Regions from separate parts of the Janthinobacterium sp. GW823-FHT01H08 genome, predicted to be linked through region 1. Evidence: predicted binding sites of a transcription regulator. Region 1 holds the regulator's gene; the other holds the start of a gene.

What was found. Region 1 encodes FliA, which starts transcription of late flagellar genes. Its sites were predicted from a motif close to CTAAAGTTTNNNNNNNNNNNGCCGNTA; they were not measured.
Region 2: a site for FliA is predicted at 7,835-7,861, ahead of AC3RCG_RS17325 (FlxA-like family protein). Genes of this name have one in related genera too.

Annotation. Positions count from the first base shown of each region.
Region 1 covers NZ_CM179504.1:5,044,810-5,054,647, forward strand. Annotated here, with positions in the region: gene AC3RCG_RS22640 (flagellar hook protein FlgE) at 1-251, opposite strand, end outside; gene AC3RCG_RS22645 (flagellar hook assembly protein FlgD) at 306-1,004, opposite strand; gene flgC (flagellar basal body rod protein FlgC) at 1,020-1,421, opposite strand; gene flgB (flagellar basal body rod protein FlgB) at 1,424-1,876, opposite strand; gene flgA (flagellar basal body P-ring formation chaperone FlgA) at 2,067-2,762, shown strand; gene flgM (flagellar biosynthesis anti-sigma factor FlgM) at 2,874-3,182, shown strand; gene AC3RCG_RS22670 (flagella synthesis protein FlgN) at 3,191-3,658, shown strand; gene AC3RCG_RS22675 (FxDxF family PEP-CTERM protein) at 4,086-4,649, shown strand; gene AC3RCG_RS22680 (hypothetical protein) at 4,783-5,640, opposite strand; gene AC3RCG_RS22685 (translation initiation factor Sui1) at 5,712-6,074, opposite strand; partial or broken gene motD (flagellar motor protein MotD) at 6,137-6,925, opposite strand; gene AC3RCG_RS22695 (flagellar motor protein) at 6,931-7,677, opposite strand; gene AC3RCG_RS22700 (RNA polymerase sigma factor FliA) at 7,659-8,390, opposite strand; gene AC3RCG_RS22705 (MinD/ParA family ATP-binding protein) at 8,436-9,299, opposite strand; gene flhF (flagellar biosynthesis GTPase FlhF) at 9,292-9,838, opposite strand, start outside.
Region 2 covers NZ_CM179504.1:3,865,574-3,875,411, forward strand. Annotated here, with positions in the region: gene AC3RCG_RS17285 (hypothetical protein) at 1-307, shown strand, start outside; gene AC3RCG_RS17290 (DUF1800 domain-containing protein) at 375-2,150, shown strand; gene AC3RCG_RS17295 (DUF1501 domain-containing protein) at 2,160-3,608, shown strand; gene AC3RCG_RS17300 (dioxygenase family protein) at 3,605-4,447, opposite strand; gene AC3RCG_RS17305 (hypothetical protein) at 4,405-4,575, opposite strand; gene AC3RCG_RS17310 (Spy/CpxP family protein refolding chaperone) at 4,606-5,058, opposite strand; gene AC3RCG_RS17315 (response regulator transcription factor) at 5,252-5,941, shown strand; gene AC3RCG_RS17320 (sensor histidine kinase) at 5,944-7,431, shown strand; gene AC3RCG_RS17325 (FlxA-like family protein) at 7,464-7,805, opposite strand; gene AC3RCG_RS17330 (PrpF domain-containing protein) at 7,974-9,212, shown strand; gene dcd (dCTP deaminase) at 9,248-9,817, opposite strand.

The DNA of each region.
Region 1 (9,838 bases):
ATGGCGATGTCGAGCGGATTGGACGAACTTTCCAGGTTACCCTGGTTGAACAACTGCGCCACCTGCGACACGGACACGCCGATACCGGGCTGGTTGCCGCCCACGCCATACAGCGAGTTGGCATAGATGTCGGCGAACTGCGCCTGCGATTGCTTGAAACCCACGGTGGCCGAGTTGGCGATGTTGTTACCGATGACGTCCAGCGATTTGGCGGCGCCGTTCAAGCCGCTCAGGCCTTGTTGGAAAGACATTGTGTTCTCCTGGTAGAAAATAGGGGTAGAGGGTCTACGCTACAAATGAGCGGCTTACAAAATCTGTTTCACATCGGCCATGGTGATACTGCCCACGCCCGGCACATTCAACTTCACGCCGCCGGCGCCCGTCGACACGCTGGCGACCGAACCGAACATCAGCGCCGCCGCATCGGTCAGCTTGGCGCCGCCCCGCTTGGCTTCCACCGAGAACGTATAGGCGCCGTCAGGCAGCACGATGTTCTTGCCGTCCTTGTCGAGCTCGGCCGTGGAGCCGTTCCAGCCCAGCGGCAAGGTACCCGCGTCCTGCGGGCCCAGGTCGATGGAATGGACTTCCTTGCCCGTACTGTTGTAGATGGTGACCTTGACGCTGTCGGCCGGCGTCGCCAGGTCCACGCCCAGCAGGGCCGCGCTCTTGCTCAGGTTAATGCTCTTGCCTGCAGTCAAGACGCCGTGGCCGATGATATTGGCCGCCTGCATGGATTCGGCTTGCTGGTAGCTGGTCTTGAGCGTTTCCAGCGTGGTATTGAGCTTGTTGACGCCCGTCACCGTGGACAGCTGGGCCAACTGGCTGGTCAGCTGCGCATTGTCCAGCGGGTTCATCGGATCCTGGTTTTGCAGCTGGGTCACCAGCAGGGTCAGGAATTTGTTCGTTTCTTCCTCGACGCTGCCCTTCGCGGCCGTGGTCTTCTTCGGATTCATCGTCGCCATCAGGTCGGTGGTGACGGTTTTGCTCGTATCGATGGTTGCCATAATGGTCAGTCAGCCTTATTGGCCGATGGTGAGGGTTTTCAGGAGCAGCGACTTGGCCGCGTTCATGGTTTCCACGTTGGTCTGGTACGAGCGCGAGGCCGACAGCATGTTGACCATCTCGTCGACCGTATTCACGTTGGGCATGGTGACGTAGCCCTTCTCGTCGGCCAGCGGATTCTTCGGGTCGTACACCAGCTTCATCGGCGACGGATCTTCGATCACCTTCTGCACCTTGACGGCCGTGGCGCCGTTGGCCATGGGCACGGCTTCGAACACCACCTGCTTGGCGCGGTAGGCTTCGCCCGTGGCGCTGGTGGCGCTGTCGGCATTGGCCAGGTTGCTGGCCACCGTGTTCAGGCGCTGCGCCTGGGCGCTCATGGCCGAACCGGAAACATTGAAAATATTAAATAGCGACATGATTATTGTCCTCCCTGGATGGCCGTCAGCATGCCCTTGATCTGCGAGTTGAGGAACGTTACGGCCGCCTCGTAGCGGATGGCGTTATCGGCAAAGGCATTGCGCTCGAGGTCCATGTCGACCGTGTTGCCATCGACGGCGCCCTGGGCCGGCGCGCGGTACAGCAGCGGCGTGCCGTCGGCCAGGGTCTCGACCTTGCCGCCCGTGCTGCCACCCACGGCGGCGGCGACGCCCTTGCCCGGCATATGCTGCGGCGCCGTGCCCTTCAGGGCCGGCTGCACGCCATCCTTGCGTGCCATCGCTCCCTTCAGCGCGCTGGCGAAATCGACGTCGCGCGCCTTGTAGTTGGGCGTGTCGGCATTGGCGATATTCGAGGCGAGCAATTCCTGGCGCGTCGAGCGCAGGCTCAGCGCCGTCTCGTTGAAGCGCATGTAATCGTCGAGTTTCCCTATCATGTCAGGCTCCGGAAAGATCTGCCACTGGCGCCTGAGATGGCGGAAGGATGGCGGTATAGTGATGACAGGAAACATAGTACGGCGCCCGCCGGCAAGACCATCGCCGGATCAGACCGTACTTTTACCCCTTAATCGTCGCTTCAAACGGGGCGGCGCGCACTATCATGGCACTATTCCAGAGGCCTATACCATGAAAACACCGCTTGCTTTCTTCTTCGCTCTTGCCGCCCTGCCACTGCTGGCGCAGGCGCAAAACGCCGGCCGGCAGACGCCGGAAGCGCTGCGCAACAGCGTGGAACAATTCCTGCAAGTGCAAAGCAACGGCTTGCCGGGCAAGGTGACGGTCACCGTCGGCGCCGTCGATCCGCGCCTGAACCTGGCCGCCTGCCCCGCGCCGCAAGCCTTTATGGCGCCAGGCGCGCGCGCCTGGGGCAAGACGACCGTGGGCGTGCGCTGCACGGCCCCCTCCAACTGGACCATCTATCTGCAGGCGAACGTGGCCGTCGTGGGCGACTATGTGGCCAGCGCCGTGCCGCTGGCGCAAGGGCAAGCCATCGATGCCAGCCAGCTGGTGACGATGCAGGGCGACCTGGCAGCATTGCCGGCAGGCATCGCCACAGACATGGCCCAGGTCGTGGGCGCCAGCACGAATATTTCCTTGCCGCCAGGCACGCCGATGCGCCTCGACACCCTGCGCCGCAAGCCGGTGGTGATGCAGGGCCAGCTGGTGCGCGTCGTTTCCAGCGGCAACGGTTTCCAAGTGGCATCAGAAGGACGCGCCATCGGCAGCGCCGGCGACGGTCAGACGGTACAGGTGCGCACGCAGAGCGGCCAGCAGATCAGCGGTGTGGCGCGGGCTGGCGGCATGGTGGAGGTTGCCTTTTAAACTCGGATGGACAGCGATATTGTGGTCTGGCGCACTAAAGTTTCGGAAGAAGGTGCCGATAAAGACACATATCCCGGAGTTTTTTGACTTCGACCAGACGAGGATCACGCTGTGAAAATTACCGATAACACCATTAAAAGCAATCCCGGCCTGCCGGTGGCGCCCGCGAATACCTCGGGCGCCCGGAATGCCGAGAAAGCCCAGGCAACACCGACAACGTCGGACAATGTACGCCTGTCGCCGCAAGGACAGGCATTAGCGGCCAGTGCAACTGCCGGCAGCGGCGCCGTGTTCGACACGAAGAAAGTCGAACGCATCAAGCTGGCGATCGCCGACGGCCAGTTCCAGGTCAACTCTGAAAAAGTGGCGGACGGTCTCCTCGACACGGTCAAGGACTTGCTGCACTCACGAAATAGATAGGTTACCTCATGCAATCAGTGACTCCGTTTTCCAGCCTGCGCGACGAGCAACAGCTCATGACCACATTGCTGGCATTGATGAAAGAAGAACAGCGGCATCTGGTTGCGGCTGACATCGATGCAATCACGGAGCTCACGGCCCGCAAGACGGCGCTCGTCGGACAATTGAGCCAGCTGGCGGCGCAACGCCACCAGGCGCTGGCGGCGGCGGGCTTCACGGCCGCCGAAGCGGGCATGGAAGACTGGTTGGTCAGCACCAGCGACGCCGAGGCGGCGCCCCTGTGGAAAGCCCTGCTCGAGACGACGCGCGAAGCGAAGGAACAGAACCGGCTGAACAGCCTGCTGGTCAACAAACACATGCTGCACACGCAAGGCGCCCTGAACGCCATGCGCCCCACTGCCCAAAGCGGCAATTTCTACGGCCCCAGCGGCCAACCGATGGCAAACACGGCCAGCCGGCGCGTCGTCATCGGCTAAGCGCCTCCCGTCTTCCCCCAGCGCAGGCAACAACAGCGACAGGCACAGCAATAAGCCATTGCTGCACGCCTGACGCCGTCCCGAACAGCGGCCCCATATCACGACCATCCTGCACATCACCGCCGCGCCGCCCCTCCAGGGAGGCTGCGGCGGAGCCGGCATGCCCGCACTCCCGCCACAACGCCGCACGCAGAAACAACAGCGCCCCCCCTTCACGCCCACACATTTGAGCACGCTCAAACTTGAGGGGAATGATGACTATATGCTAATCCCTAGCATACGCCGCACCAATACATGGTGGGACTTTCCTCGCCGACACGAACATCATTCCCGCAGGCATAGCTAATCCATTGCACGCGTCCGGCTTGCGCTTTTGCGCTACGCCATGACGCACACCACTTCAACTGCAAGTACACAGGAGCATGATATGAACTCTCTCTCAGTAACCAAGGCTGGCGCGGCGCTGCTGCTCGGCTGCACCCTGCTGGCGCCAGCCGCGCAGGCCGAGACGCAAGCCGTGTTCTACAACCATCTCGTATCGACGGCCGTGGTGGCCACGCCGCTGCTGGCGCAAGACACCTTGTTCGTCGACACCTTCACGACAGAGCGCGGCTCGCTGCTGCAAACGACCACGTTTACGGTCGGCAGCGGCGTGCAATCGTTCACGGGCAACGCCGCCTGGCTGGTCACGGGCGCCAGCGAATTCGGTCCCCGCCTGACTGGCGTCAACATCGACTTGTTCGACTCCAGCAACAACCTGGTGCAATCGGATACGTTCACGGGCGTACTGGGCAGCTTCGCCCATTCCACCTTCAACGGCCTGCTGGGACCTGGCACCTATACCCTGGTAGCAAGCGGCCTCGGCGTGCGTGATTCCGTGCTGGACATTTCCATCACTACGGCCGTGCCCGAACCGGAAACCTACGGCATGCTGCTGGCGGGACTGGGGCTGATCGGGTATAGCGTACGGCGCCGCAAGACGGCTGCCTGACCCGCACCCGGCGCCTGCAAGCACTGCCGTAGCTGGCAGACCTGGCGCCGGTGCGGCGACGCCATGCACGGACTGGCCTATGCACGGACCGGCTTATGCACGGGCCAGCCTGTGCAGGGGCTGGTCTACGCACTCAACCGTGCGTGGGCCGGCCCGTATGCTGACGGAATTTCGCGGCGATGCCATTCGCCTTGATCAGGGCGGCGGCCTGCTGCTCGGGTGTCAACTCGTTTTGCAGCCAGTGCCAGTAGCTGTCCTGGTAGGGATTCGTGGTGCCGGGCGTGAGGATGTCGTCGTAGACCATGCGCAGGGCCAGCAGGTAGCCATACGCTTGCGGCGCGTCTTTCTGCACCACGTCGCCATCGCGCAGGTAGGCCATCATCAGGGTCGACACGCTGGTCAGTTCCGCCTCATCCGCCTGCGCCGTCAGCTGGGCGATGGCTTGCCGCTTCCATGCCTGCACCAGCGGATCATCGGGACGGTTGCGCAGCGCGCTGCGGTCGCCGAACGGACCTTCCGACAGGAACAGGGTAGCCGCGCCCGGTACGCCGCCTTGCGCGGCAGTGGCCAGGTAGCCGAGGCGGTCCTCGCGCTGGCGCTGCGTCAGACCCGCGCACAGCTGCTGCTGGACGGTTTTTTCTTCCACCGTCATCTCGCGCCCCAACTCGAATTCCATCCCCGGCAAACGGTTTTCGCGCTGGAAGACGATGCAGTCGTCGATCAGGTTGTAGGCCGCATACGCGTCCTCCGGCTTGCCGCTGGCGCCCAGGCGTTCGAGCCGCTGTGCCAGGGACACGACAACGGGCGCGGCATCGGCGACCGGGGTGGCGTCGATATTCAAATACGACGCCAGGCTGCGTCCCGCCGGCGCGCTGGCGGCAGCGGTGGCGCCAGTGTCCGGCGCGCCGCCATCGGGTGCGGGCCAGTACACGAGCGCCAGCACTGCCGCGATGGCAGCGGCGATGGCAATACCGGTCAGTTTGCTGTTCATATGAGGTCGCGCATAAAAGGAAATGCACGTTACCACAGGCGAACGGCAGCTGGCCGCACGCCTCCGCACGCTCAGCCGCCGGCCTTTTTCGGCTGGTGGCCCAGCTTGGCCAGCGCCGCCATCACCGTTTCGACATGGTCGCCCTGCACTTCGATCACGCCATCCTTGACCGTGCCGCCCGAGCCGCATTGCGTGCGCAGCTGCTTGCCCAGCAGGGCCAGCGCGATGGCGTCCAGCGCCAAGCCCTTGACCACGGTCACGCTCTTGCCGCCGCGGCCCTTGGTCTGGCGCGACACGCGCACCACGCCATCGCCCGCCGGCGCCGTCCTGGCTTGCGCCTTGCACGCGCATTGCGCCAGCGGCTGGCGGCAGGCGGGACACATGCGGCCCGTTTCAGTGGAATAGACGAGACCGCCCAGGGAGCTGCTTTTCATGATGGAGAGATAATAGGTAGAAATAAAGGAAAGATGGCCGCGCTTGTAGCAAGCGGCGGCGTTCAGTTGGCGGGAACCGGTGCCGGCGCCACAGGCGCCGTCGGCACTTCCGTCACCGTTTCCGGGATTCCCGAGAGGATCGTCACGGCGACCCGGCGGTTGCGCGCGCGCCCTTCCGGGGTTTCGTTGGGCGCCACGGGGATATTGTCGGCGTGGCCCACCGCCGTCAGGCGCGACGCCTGCACGCCGCTGGCGATGAACAGGCGCACCACGGCGCTGGCGCGCGCGGCCGACAATTCCCAGTTCGAGGCAAAATTGGAATTGCTGATCGGCTGCACATCCGTATGCCCTTCCACCTGCACGTCGTGCGTATCATCCTTGAGCAGCACGGCGACGGCGCGCAGGGCCTGGTCCGATTCCGCCGTCAGGCGCGCCGCGCCCGGGTCGAACAACACGCTGGCATTGATTTCCACGCTCACGCCGCGGCTCGTCTGCGTGACCCGCACCTTGCCTTCCTTGACCAGCGGCGCCAGGGTGGACGTGAGGTCCTGCGCCAGGCGCGTCATGTGTTCGCGCTCGCGGCGGATGGCTTCCGTGCGGCGTTTCAGGGCGGGATTCGGCAACGGGATCGCCTGCGGCGCTTCCATGATGATGGGCGGCGCGCCCTTTTCCAGGCTGAAGGCCTGGCCGATGGCGTTCTGGAAGACGCGGTATTTGCCTTCGTTGACTTGCGAAATCGCGTACATCACGACGAAGAACGCGAACAGCAAAGTGATGAAGTCGGCATACTAGATCAGCCAGCGGTCCTGGTTGTCCGGTTCCTCGTCATACTTCCTGCGCGCGCGCCGCATCATGGTCAGTGCTCGTGCAGCAGGCTGGACACGCGCTCTTCGATGATGCGCGTATGGTCGCCCGTGGCGATGTCGTACAGCACGGCGGCCGTGATTTCATACTGCAGCACGCGGCGCGAGACGATGGCCTTGAGTTTATTGGCCACCGGCAGGAACAGCAGATTGGCCAGGCCCACGCCATAAATCGTCGAGACGAAGGCCACGGCGATGCCGCTGCCCAGTTTGCTCGGGTCGGTGAGGTTTTCCATCACGTGGATCAGACCCAGCACGGCACCCAGGATGCCGATGGTGGGCGAATAGCCGGCCGCCGATTCCCACACCTTGACGGCCTGGCGCTCGGCCATTTCGTAGGCGGAAATTTCCACGTCGAGCAGCTGGCGCAGCTTGTCGGGCGCGATGCCGTCGACGATCATGCGCAAGCCCTTGGCGTTGAAGCGGTCGGCCGTGTTTTCCATCAGGCGCTCGAGCGCCAGCGGACCGTCGCGGCGCGCCGTCAGGCTCCATTGACCGATGTCGCGCGCCAGCGCGGCGCGCGTGTCGGCGGGCGGCAGGAAGACCCAGCGCAGCATTTCCAGGCCGCGCACGAAGGTGCGCAACCGCGTCTGCAGCAGCACGGCGCCGAAGGTGCCGATGATGACGATGGCGAAGGCGGCCGGCTGCAGCAGGGAGGCCATCTTGCCGCCTTCCAGTGCCTGGCCGACCAGCAGGCCCGCCAGCGCCAGCGCCAGCCCGATTACGCTGGACCAGTCCACGCCTGCTCCCTCAAGGTTGCGCGCAGGCGCGCGACGGCCTGGGTATGCAGCTGCGAGACGCGCGATTCGGAAACGCCCATCACCGCGCCGATCTCCTTCAGGTTCAGCTCTTCTTCGTAATACAGGCCCATGAGTATTTTCTCGCGTGGTGGCAGCGCGTCGATGGCATCGATCACGGATTGCCGGAAATCGGTATCGAGCAGGGAACGCAAGGGGTCGCTGTCCTCGTCCACGCAGTGGCGGTCGAGGAAGCTGTCATTGCCGTCCGGATCATGAAAGTCTTCGTAATACACGAGCTGGTGGCCGCCGCCGTCGCCCAGCATTTCCTGGTAGTCGGCCAGCGACATCTTGAGCAGCTTCGCCACTTCCGATTCCGTCGGCGGATGGCCGAGGCGCTGCTGCAAGGTGCTCATCGCCTCCTCGATCTTGCGCATGTTCTGGCGCATGCTGCGCGGCAGCCAGTCGCTGGTGCGCAATTCGTCGAGCATGGCGCCGCGGATGCGCAGCACGGCATAGGTCTCGAACTGCGCGCCATGCGTCTCTTCATAGCGGCTAATGGCATCGAGCAGGCCGATCATGCCGGCCTGGATCAGGTCATCGACCTCGACCGAAGGCGGCAATTTCGCCTTCATATGGTGCGCCAGACGCTTCACCAGCGGAATGTGCTCCGTCAGCAAATAGTCCTTGTTCGATTTCCCTTTGACCGTGTACATAGGCTGCTTATTGTTTTCTCATCTTATCTGGTGCTGCGGTTCGATTCAGGCGCTGAACTGGTGCGGGCTCCCCGTCTGGTACAAGGTGCCGCCAAGCACCGGCGCCGCCGAACGGGCCAGCCGCTCGGCCAGTCCGCGAAACGCCACCGAAGCGCCCGCCAGCGGAAACGCATCGACCACGCTGCGGCCCAGGCGCGCCGCGCGGTGCAGATATTCATCGGCGGGCACGGAACCCATCGAGGTCAGCTTCACGGCCAGGTAGCGGCTCGCCGCCTGTGCCATATTATCGTATACCACTTTTGCCTCGGATTCGGAAGCGCCCGTGACGAGAATGCCGAACGGGCGGCGTCCCAGTTCCTGGCTCAGGCGCTTGATCAGGCAGTACGCCGCCTTGATCGAGGTGGCGCTGGTCGACACTTGCACGACGATATCCGACGAGGCCATCAAGGGCACGGGGAAGCAATCGCCCTCGTCGGCCACGACGCCGTCGACCAGCACGATGCCGCTCTGGCGCGCCAGCACCTCGAAAGTCTTGCCCAGGCGGCGCAATTCGTCCTCGCCCGCATAGTCCATGCTGTCCATCAGGTGGTTGCGCGCGCCCAGGCTGGCCACGCCGAAGCCTTGCGGCACCTGGTGGATGACCTGGTTCAGGCCGCACTGCTGGCGCGCCACGTCGCGCAGGCTGGCGCCGTGCGCCAGTCCCAGCCGTGCAGCCACGCCATCGCTGCCGCCGCTGGCGTCAAGCAGCAGCACGTCATTGCCGCCATAGGCGAGCGAAGCGCCCAGGTTGACCAGCATGGCGCCCTTGTCGTCCTGCGGCGTGGCCGAGAGGAACGTCATGACGCGCGGCTGCGGGCCGGCCAGCATGCGGCGCAAGCCCTCGGCCTGGTCGAAATCGAAATTAGCCAAGGTGCACCCCGCGCGCTTCATTGTTGCGGGCGGCCGCCTGCGCCATCAGGAGCGGCAGTTCGGCGTCGGAAAACTGCGTGGCCGCCGAGTCGCGCTTGAGCTTGAAGGCGCGGTCGATCAGGTAGCCGCGGTCGGCCAGGTACAGGTCTTCCGGCACGCGCTGGCCGTTCGACACATAAAACAGGTTCAGCTTCTGGCGGATCACCACGTCGAGCACGTTGCCGATCGACGCCGCTTCATCGAGCTTGGTCATGATGCAGCCGGCCAGGCCGCTGCCCTGGTAGGCGCGCACTACTTCGTTCAACGTTTCCTGCGTCGCCGTGGAGTTCAGGCACAGCAAACGCTTCACGTCGGCGCCGGCGCCCGACAGCATGGCCACCTGTTCCGTCACCATCTGGTCGCGCTGGCTCACGCCCACGGTATCGATCAGCACCGTGTGCTTGTTCTTGAGTTCCTTCAGGGCGATGCGCAAGTCCGCTTCGTCCTTCACCGAATGCACCATCACGCCGAGGATCTTGCCGTAGATGCGCAGCTGTTCG
Region 2 (9,838 bases), 1.2 Mb from region 1:
CCTGACGCAAGGGCCATGCCAGCCAGGTGCAGAGGGAAAAACGGGACGCGACGGCGAACGCCTTTTCGCCGATGCGATAAAAACCATGGTTTCCGGCGAAGCTGTTTTCGCCCTGTCCATGAGCTTTCAAACAAGCTTAATTAGAGGGAATTTATTACGTCGCCTATCGACCACAAGCAGGCGTTCGCGTAAAAATATTTTTCCATTTGTAAAAAATAAAGTTCATCAAAATACTATAAAAAATCATTTAACATCGGTCAAAAATGCATTAAATCGAAAAATAGACAAGACGCAAATGTTCTTTTGAGCACGCACTTTCAGTAGGCAGGCAATACAATAACGAGGTCAGATTTTGATTGCCACAAAGAAACTAAATGATCCATCCTACTTTGCGCCGCTTGCTGGCTGCTGTAACACTTCTGAGTTTGCTGAACGCCTGTGGTGGCGGTGGCGGCGACAGCCCGACCGCCACGGTGGCGCCGCCTGCGGACATGAAGCCGGGCGAGCCGGCAGTTCCCGCAGAAACCGTCCCGCCGCCCCCACTGACCACGCCACCGGCCGCGAAGGTGACGACATTTACGCGCCAGCAGGCGTCACGCTTCCTGGGCCGGGCCACGTTCGGGCCGAATATCGCGGCCATCGATGCACTGGCCGCCAGCGACAGCAACGCCTGGTTCCAGTACCAGTTTTCCAGACCGCAAAGCTTACATCGCAAATATCTCGATGCGAAATTTCCACCAGCGGACACGACGGCCAGCAAGGCCTTGCCTCAGAATTTTTATGAATCATTCTGGCAGCAGGCCGTAGGCGGCGACGACCAGTTGCGACAACGCACGGCGTTTGCCCTGTCGGAAATTTTCGTCATTTCCACGCAAAACGAAGCCGTGTGGCCGCACGTGCGCGGTGTTGCCAGCTATTACGACATGCTGGGGCAACATGCTTTCGGCAACTTCCGCACCTTGCTGCAAGGCGTCGCCACGCATCCGATGATGGGTCTGTATCTGTCGCACCTGCGCAATCAGAAGGAATCGGCAACGCGTACCCCGGATGAGAATTTTGCCCGCGAAATCATGCAGTTATTTACGATCGGCCTGTATCAGCTGAACGCTGACGGCAGCTTGAAATTGTCCGGCGGCAAGCCCATCGATACCTACTCGCGCGACGATGTGAGCGGCCTGGCGAAAGTATTGACAGGCTGGAGCTGGGCCGGACCAGACCAGGCCGCTAACCGTTTCTTTGGCAGCGTGGCCGATCCGGACCGCGACTGGAAACCGATGCAGAATTACACGGCCTTCCATTCCACCGGAGAAAAACGTTTCTTGGGAGTCAGTATTTCGGGCGCCACTACCGGCGAAGCCGACCTGGCGCAAGCCCTCGACACTCTGTTCAACCACCCGAATACAGGCCCCTTCTTCGGCCGCCAGCTGATCCAGCGGCTCGTCACCAGCAATCCCAGCCCCGCCTATGTGGGCCGGGTAGCGGCCGCGTTTGCCAATAATGGCGCTGGCGTGCGCGGCGACATGCAGGCGGTGCTGCGTGCCGTGCTGCTCGATCCGGAGGCGCTGGCCCCGGCCGGCACAACCTTGCGTACGGGGAAATTGCGCGAACCGCTGGTGCGCCTGGGCAACTGGATGCGCGCCTTTAACGCCAAGGATGCAGCTTCGCAATACCGCATCTATTACCTGAGCGATCCGCTCACGGGCCTGGGCCAGAATCCCATGAATGCACCCTCCGTCTTCAATTATTTCCGTCCCAGCTATGTCCCGCCCAATTCGCCGCTGGCCGCCGCCAGTCTGGTGGCGCCGGAAATGCAGATCACGGCAGAGCCGTCCGTCACCGGCTATCTGAACTTCATCCAGGACGCCATCAGCGGCGGCGTGGGAGAAAATGCCTCGGTGAAGGCGGACTATGCGGCCGAGCTGGCCCTGGCCGACCAGCCGGCAGCCTTGCTCGACCGCGTCGACCTGCTGCTCTTGGCCGGCAACATGTCGACCAAGCTGCGCGGCACCATCCTGTCCACCGTCAATAGCGTGCCGATTCCGGCCGCCACCGGCAGCAATGCCGCACAGGTCAACCTCGCAAGAACCTACCGCGTACGCCTGGCCATCTTCCTGTCGATGGCCTCGCCTGAATACCTGGTCCAGAAATAAGGAAGCCGCATGTCCCATCTCCCCCCTTTTTCCCGCCGCCGCTTCCTCGGCTCCATGCTGAGCCTGGCCGGCAGCACGGCCGCGCCGTTCGCCCTCAACCTGGCAGCCATGGGCCAGGCTGCCGCCCAGTCGGCCGATGACTACAAAGCGCTCGTGTGCCTGTTCATGGCTGGTGGCAACGACGCCTTCAACACGGTGCTGGCAACCGACACATCGTCCTGGAATGAATACACGCGCCTGCGCAACACGGGCAGCAATGATTCGATCCACCTGCCCGCCGTCGGTGCAGCCGGGGGCGTGTTGCCCATCGTGCCGGCCACCGTGCAAGCGGGACGCAGCTTTGCCCTGCATCCCTCCCTCGTTCCGCTGAAAAGCCTGTTCGATGACGGCCGCGCCGCCGTCGTCGCCAATGTGGGCACCCTGATCCAGCCAGTTACCCTAGCGCAATATAAGACGGGCGGCGTGGCCCTGCCGTCCAAGCTTTTTTCGCATAACGACCAGCAATCGACCTGGCAGTCGGGCCTGCCGGAAGGCGCCAGCGTGGGCTGGGGCGGACGTCTGGGCGACTTGCTTGGCGCGGGCAACAGCAACGCCATGTTCACGGCCGTATCCGCGGCATCGAACGCGCTGTTCCTGAGCGGACGCCAGGTGCGCCAGTTCCAGGTGGGCCAGGCCGGTGCGGTGCCGATTCGCAATATCGATCTCAGCGGCAGCCTGTTCGGCACGGCGCAGGGGCCGGCGGCATTGCGTGAAATCATCACGACGGCCGGCAGCGACCTGATGGAACAGGAACATGTGGCCACGATCGGGCGCGCCATCTCCAGCCAGAGCGTCCTCAGCGGCGCCATGCTGGCGGCCGGCGCGGGGGGCGTGCCGAATCCCCCGCCCTACGTCAATCCGAACACAGGCGCGTCCGGCGTCAATCCGCTGGCCGTGCAATTGCAGACGGTGGCGCGCATCATCGGCGGACGCGGCGCCCTGGGGGTGAAACGGCAAGTATTTTATGTGACCCTGGGCGGCTTCGACACGCATGACCGGCAAAAGGCGCTGCATGCCGACCTGATGGCCCGGCTGGCCCATGCGCTCGCCTACTTCGACACGACCCTGGCGGCCCTGCAGGGCGCGGATCTGCGGCGCCAGGTGACGACCTTTACGGCGTCGGACTTCGGCCGCACCTTCAGCAGCAACGGCGATGGCACGGATCACGGCTGGGGCGCGCACCACTTTGTCGTGGGCGGCGCCGTCAAGGGCCGCGACATCTACGGCACCTTCCCCGTCACGGGCCTGGGCCATGAGCTGGACGTCGGTTCCGGCGCCCTGCTGCCGACCACCTCCGTCGACCAGTACGGCGCCACGCTGGCCAAGTGGTTCGGCGTGGCCGACAGCCAGCTGGCCGAGGTGTTCCCGAACATCGGCAACTTCAGCCGGCGCGACCTGGGGTTCATGACGACAACTTAGCCATTGACGGCGATCGTCAGCGTGACGACGTAGCCATCCGTGGCATTGCCCGTCACCGTGGCCATCTGCAGGCTGGTGCCGTCGCTGAAGACATTGTCGCTGGCATAGCTGATCTGCGCCAGGTTGCGCACGCTGGCCGTGTAGCCGCTGGCCGTGTAGGCCTCATTCAACGTTGCCATTGGAAAAGTGAACTGCGAGGTCTTGATGCGGTTCGAGGCAGAGGCTGCCTTGGCCAGGCTGGGATAGACCTCGACATGCACGTGCGGCATGCGCCCCGCATAGCAGCCGGGAAAGATCGTCGTGAAGCTGAGGTTGCCGGCGCTGTCCGTTTCCTGCACGCCGCGCAGGTAATTTTGCGCCGTCACGCCGCTCGAATACAGCGAATACAGGCCGTCGCGGTCGCAATGCCATACATACACGGCGTAACCGGCCAGGCTGGCGCAGCCGCCGCTGGCGTTAAGCAACTGCAGCTTGATGGTGAGCGGCACACCCGCCGCCACACCCGTGGCGCCGTTAAAACTGGCGCGGATATCGCTGCGCACGACACCCGACTGGTTCAGCACGTTAATGATGCTGCCGCCATAGGTGTTCGTGCCATCGGCAGGATACGGCCCGCCCGTTTCCTCGGGAATCACTGTGCATGCGCCCGTGCTGGGTGTCGTGACCCCAGCGGCGGCGCTGCCTGCCGCCGCGCCGCTGGCGTCCGACCCGCCGCCGCAGCTCATCAGGGGCAAGGTGGCGGCGCCGGCCAGCAGCCAGCGCAGCACCTGTCGCCGCTCGGCCGCCTGTTGCCGCATCATTTCGAGGTCGGATGCCAGACCGTGATCATGTAGTTCCATAGATATTCCATCAAGTGGGGCAAGCCCGCCAAGGCGGGATTCAGGCTGGCGCACAGGTACAGCGCCTGCGTCGCATGGCGCGAGAGCGCTTGCAAGCTGCTGCCCGGACGCAAGGCATGGATGCGCATGCTGGCTCTCCCTGCGCTCGCGCCTGCCGCTTACTCGGAGCGCCGGAGGTCGCGCGGACCCTGGCGGCTGTCGTGCCGCTGCAGCGCCTGCTGGCGCTGTGTCGCCGTCAGCACGGCCAGCAATTGCTGCTCCAGCCGCGCATGCTGCAAGCTGATCTTCGCCATGGCTTGCGCCGCCGTGTTCGCCAGCGCGCTGGCTTGCGCATCATCGTAGGCGCTGGAGGCGGCCAGCGCGCGCAGCTGCTCGTGGGCCTTGAAAGCGATCTTTTCCTGTTCCCGCAGCAAGGGCGCCTGGGCATAGGTGGCGGCGAAGACCTTGTCCTGCTGCGCTTCGCTCAATGCGATGCCGCGCAGGAACGGCGACCCTGGCATGGCTTGCGGCGGCGGGCCATCCGGTGCTAATTCTTGCTGCGCCAGAGCGACCAGCGGCATGCTGCAGGCGGACAGCAACAACAGGGACAGGACAATACTCAGGTGTTTCATCGGGCTTTCCTTTCGTGACGATCAGCCCTGATTGTCGGCGTCTGGCGTGTAAAGCAACGTTAGGGCCGCGTAAAAGCGTGTAAAGGAAGGTGCGGGAGTGTAAGCAGACGTATGTAAAAGCGGGTAAAAGGGCCCTGAGCCGCGCCTGTTGACTGCTATCATCGGGCGATATTCACCCGAAAAAAGCACAGGCATGAGCAAGGTTTTGTTAATCGATGACGACGTGGAACTGGTCGGCATGTTCCAGGAATACCTGACGCAGGAAGGTTTCGATGCCCGCGCCGTGCATGACGGCGAAAGCGGCGCGGCCGAGGCGCTGACGGGCCTGTACGCCATCGCCGTCCTCGACGTCATGATGCCGCGCATGAATGGACTGGAAACCCTGCGCCGCATCCGCGCCGGCAGCAACCTGCCCATCCTGATGCTGACGGCGCGCGGCGACGATACGGACCGTATCGTGGGTCTGGAGCTGGGCGCCGACGATTACGTGACGAAACCGTGCACGCCGCGCGAGCTGACGGCGCGCATCCGCGCCATCCTGCGCCGCGCGCAGGCGGCGCCGCACGACAGCTCGGGTCTGGCGCCGCTCACCGTAGGGCAACTGACGATGTGGCCGGAACAGCGCCGCGTTTCCTGGGCCGGCGCGCACCTGGAGCTGACGAGCACGGAATTCAACTTGCTGGAAGTGCTGGTGCGCCATGCGGGCAAGCCCGTCAGCAAGAATCAATTATCGGAACTGGGTCTGGGCCGTCCCATGGCCCGCTTCGACCGCAATATCGACGTGCACTTGAGCAGCCTGCGCCGCAAACTGGGCAGCCTGGCCGATGGCCGCTCCTGCCTGCAGACCGTGTACCGTCTCGGCTACCAGCTGATCAAGGAGTAAGCGTGGGCCGTCTGTTCTGGAAGTTTTTTCTGTGCATCATGCTGGCGCAAGTGACGGCCACCATCGGCATCGGCGGCACCTTCTGGCTGAAAAACCGGGCGGCCCAGCAGGAGCGGGCCCTCGACATCGACACCAGTCCGCCCGCGCAAATGATCATCGAGGCCGCCAGCGCCACCCTGGAAGCGGGCGGCAGCCAGGCCTTGCGGCAATTCCTGAGCAAGCTCGAGCGCATGCGCGTGTTTGCCGTCGATGCGCGCGGACACGAACTGATGGGCCGCGCGGTGCATCCCGCCATGCTGGCCAAGGCGCGCGCCATGCTGGAGCAAAGCCAGGCCCATCCCGTCGTGCGCACGGTCACCGGCAGCGACGGCCAGCGCTATCTGCTGTTCCTGCCCTCGTCCGAACGCTTCCGCAATGCCGAAGCGGGCGCCGCGCGCGACACCCTCAATGCCGTCACCCTGAGCGGCCCGCGCGCCATGGGAGCCGGTCCACGGCCCCACGAAGCGGGCACTGCGCCGCCACGCGGCGAATTCGGCCGCGGCCCGCCCCCGCGCATGGACACGCCCTACCGCACCTTCATTCCCCTGGGGGCGGCCATTGCCGCCAGCCTGCTGTTTTCTTTCCTGCTGGCCTGGTATTTTGCGCGCCCCATCCGCGACCTGCGGCAAGCGTTCGAGGCCGCCTCGCACGGCAATCTGGCGCCGCGTTTTCACGCCAGCGGCAAGCGCGGCGATGAATTGACGGACCTGGGCCGCGATTTCGACCGCATGACGGGCCGCTTGCGCAGCCTCATGGATAGCCAGACACGTCTGCTGCATGACGTCTCGCACGAGTTGCGCTCGCCGCTGGCACGCCTGCAGGCCGCCATCGGCCTGGCGCACCAGCAGCCGGAAAAGATGGCCGCCTCGATGCAGCGCATCGAACGCGAAAGCGAACGCATGGATAAACTGATCGGTGAACTGCTGACGCTGTCACGGCTGGAAGCCGGCGCCGGGCAAACGGGAGCCGGGCACATGCACAGCGAAGACGTCAGCATCGCCGACCTCGTGCACGACATCGTGGACGACGCCCGCTATGAGGCCCGGGCACGCCAGTTGAACGTCGAACTGGCGGGCGATGCGGCCATGCCCGACGCCAGCGTCACGGGCCAGCCAGAATTGCTGGCGCGCGCCGTGGAAAACGTGGTGCGCAACGCCGTCAAGCACAGCCCCGATGGCGGCACGGTGGAAGTGGAACTGTCTCGCATGTCCGACTGGCTGCGCATCGCCGTGCTGGACCGGGGCCCCGGCGTGGCTGGCGCGGACCTGGCGCGCATTTTTGAACCGTTCTTCCGCGCCAGTAATACCCAGCACAGCACGGATGGACACGGCCTGGGCCTGGCTATCGCCCGGCACGTCATCAATGCCCATGGCGGCCGCATCGGGGCCAGCTTGCGCAGCGGTGGCGGCTTGTGCGTGGAAATGTTGTTGCCTGTCAAAACGCCAGGCTGACCTGTCGGCGAGCCTGGCGCGTGGATGTGTTGTTACGCCTGCGTATCGATGATGCTGCCCAGGGTCGACGCGCTTGACCTGGCGGGACTCGCCACGGTCTCGGCACTGCTGGCCGTTTGGGAATCGCCTTGCGCCGCCTTCTGCGCGGCCGCCGCCTGTAGCTGGGCGATTTGCGCCTGCAAGGCCTGAATTTGCTGCGCCAGCTGCTGCTGCAGCTTTTGCGACGCGTCCGTCTGCTCGCCCTTCTGCGACTCCGTCAACTGTTTTTGCGCCGCCGTGATCTGCTTTTGCAGCGCCGCGATCTGCGCACTGCTGCCCGAACTGGCGCTACTGGCCGCGCTGACTGCGCTGCCGGAACCGATTGCCGCTACCATATTGCCTCCCTGATTATTCAACACCTTATTATCGGCGCGCAAGGTACTCAATACAGGGCGGCAAGTGTAAAGGCGGGTAAAGCCATGTAAAGACGCCGCGCGCACCATCCGATTGCACGCCAGCAAGAAAAACTGGCACACTGGCGCTTCCTGCCTTGACCACGATCCATGATGATGACGCCCCTGCTGCCCGCCCTGCCCGACCTCGTGCCCCGCCAACGCTGCGGCGTGATCGAGTTTCCCGTCCACCACATGCGTGGCGGCACGTCGACGGGCCTGGTCTTGCACGGGACCTGCGTGCCGGCCGAGCAAACGCTGCGCGAGGAATTGCTGCGCCACCTGATGGGCGTGCCCCAGTCCGGCCGGCAGCCGGGCAACCGGCAAATCACGGGCCTGGGTCGGGGCACGCCCACCAGCAATAAAGTCTTCCTCGCCGAGGTGGAACAGCATGCGGGCCAGCCGCGCCTGGTCAGCACCCTGGCCCAGCTGGCTGGCGAACACGGCGATATCGACTGGAGCGTGAACTGCGGCAATATGTCGTCCGCCCTGCAACTGTGGGGACTGGACAGCGGCGTGATCGAGGCACTGGCCATCGGCGCGCACGATATCGATATCCGCAACACCAACACGGGCGTCATCACCACCTCGCGCATGGCGCGCGAACGCGACGGCAGCTTTACGGCCGCCAGCATTCCTGGCGTGACCGGCAACTTCCCCCGCGTGGACCTGTTCCTGCGGCAGCCGGCAGGCGCCAAGACGGGAAAATTATTACCAACAGGCAATGCGCAGGATGTGGTGCACGGTTATGTGGTCTCGTGCGTGGATGTGGCCGTGCCCATGGTCATCGCGCCAGCGAGCCAGTTCGGCAAGACGGCGCACGAGTCCATCGCGGAACTGGAAGCGGATACGGCTTTCATGCAGGCGATCCGCCAGGTGTGGAGCGCGGCGGGACTGCTGATGGGCTTGCGCAAGCGCGATGGCGGGTTGATGACGTTGGCGGAACTGGAACGCAGCGAAACCATCCCCAAGTTCTGCATCGTGGGGCCGGCGGCGGAAGAGGGAAATATTGCGGTGCGTTACTTTACGCCGCAATCGGGCCACGCCTCGCTGGCGGTCTCGGGAGGCTGCTGCCTGGCGGCCGCGTGCCTGATACCGGGCACGGTGGCGCATGCGCTGGCGCGCGGCGTGCCGCCAGTCAAGCAAGCGGAAACAGAGATGGAACTGGGCCTAGCCAACCCGGCCGGCATCCTGGACACCACCATCGTGGCGCGCCAGGACGGGGTGACGGGCAACATCGCCATCGACGGTGCGGCCTACCGGCGCAGCGCGCAAATCTTGCTGCGCGGCCATGTTCCCCTGTACCAGCCGTCAACCGCGCTGAAGGCGTGGCTGCTGAAACAGATTTAAAGCAGGACTGGCGCCCCGCCCGTTCAAGCAATCAATCAGGTCTTCGGCAATGTCACGCCGACCTGGCCCTGGTATTTGCCGCCGCGGTCCTTGTACGAGGTTTCGCACACTTCGTCGGATTCGAAAAACAGCACTTGCGCCACGCCTTCGTTGGCGTAGATTTTCGCCGGCAACGGTGTCGTATTCGAAAACTCCAGGGTCACATAGCCTTCCCATTCCGGTTCGAACGGGGTGACGTTGACGATGATGCCGCAGCGCGCATACGTGCTCTTGCCCAGGCAAATCGTCAAGACGTTGCGGGGAATGCGGAAATATTCCACGGTACGGGCCAGCGCGAAGGAATTGGGCGGGATGATGCAATAGCCCTTGCCCGACACATCGACGAAGTTATTCGCGTCAAAATCCTTGGGATCGACGATGGTGGTGTTGATGTTGGTAAACAACTTGAACTCGTCGGCGCAACGGATGTCATAGCCATAGCTGGAGGTGCCGTAGGAAACGATGCGGTTGCCGTCGCGTTCCTTGACCTGGCCCGGTTCGAACGGCTCGATCATGCCCGTTGTTTCCGCCATGCGGCGTATCCATTTATCGCTTTTAATCGTCATCGCAGGGGTATCTTTCTAGAA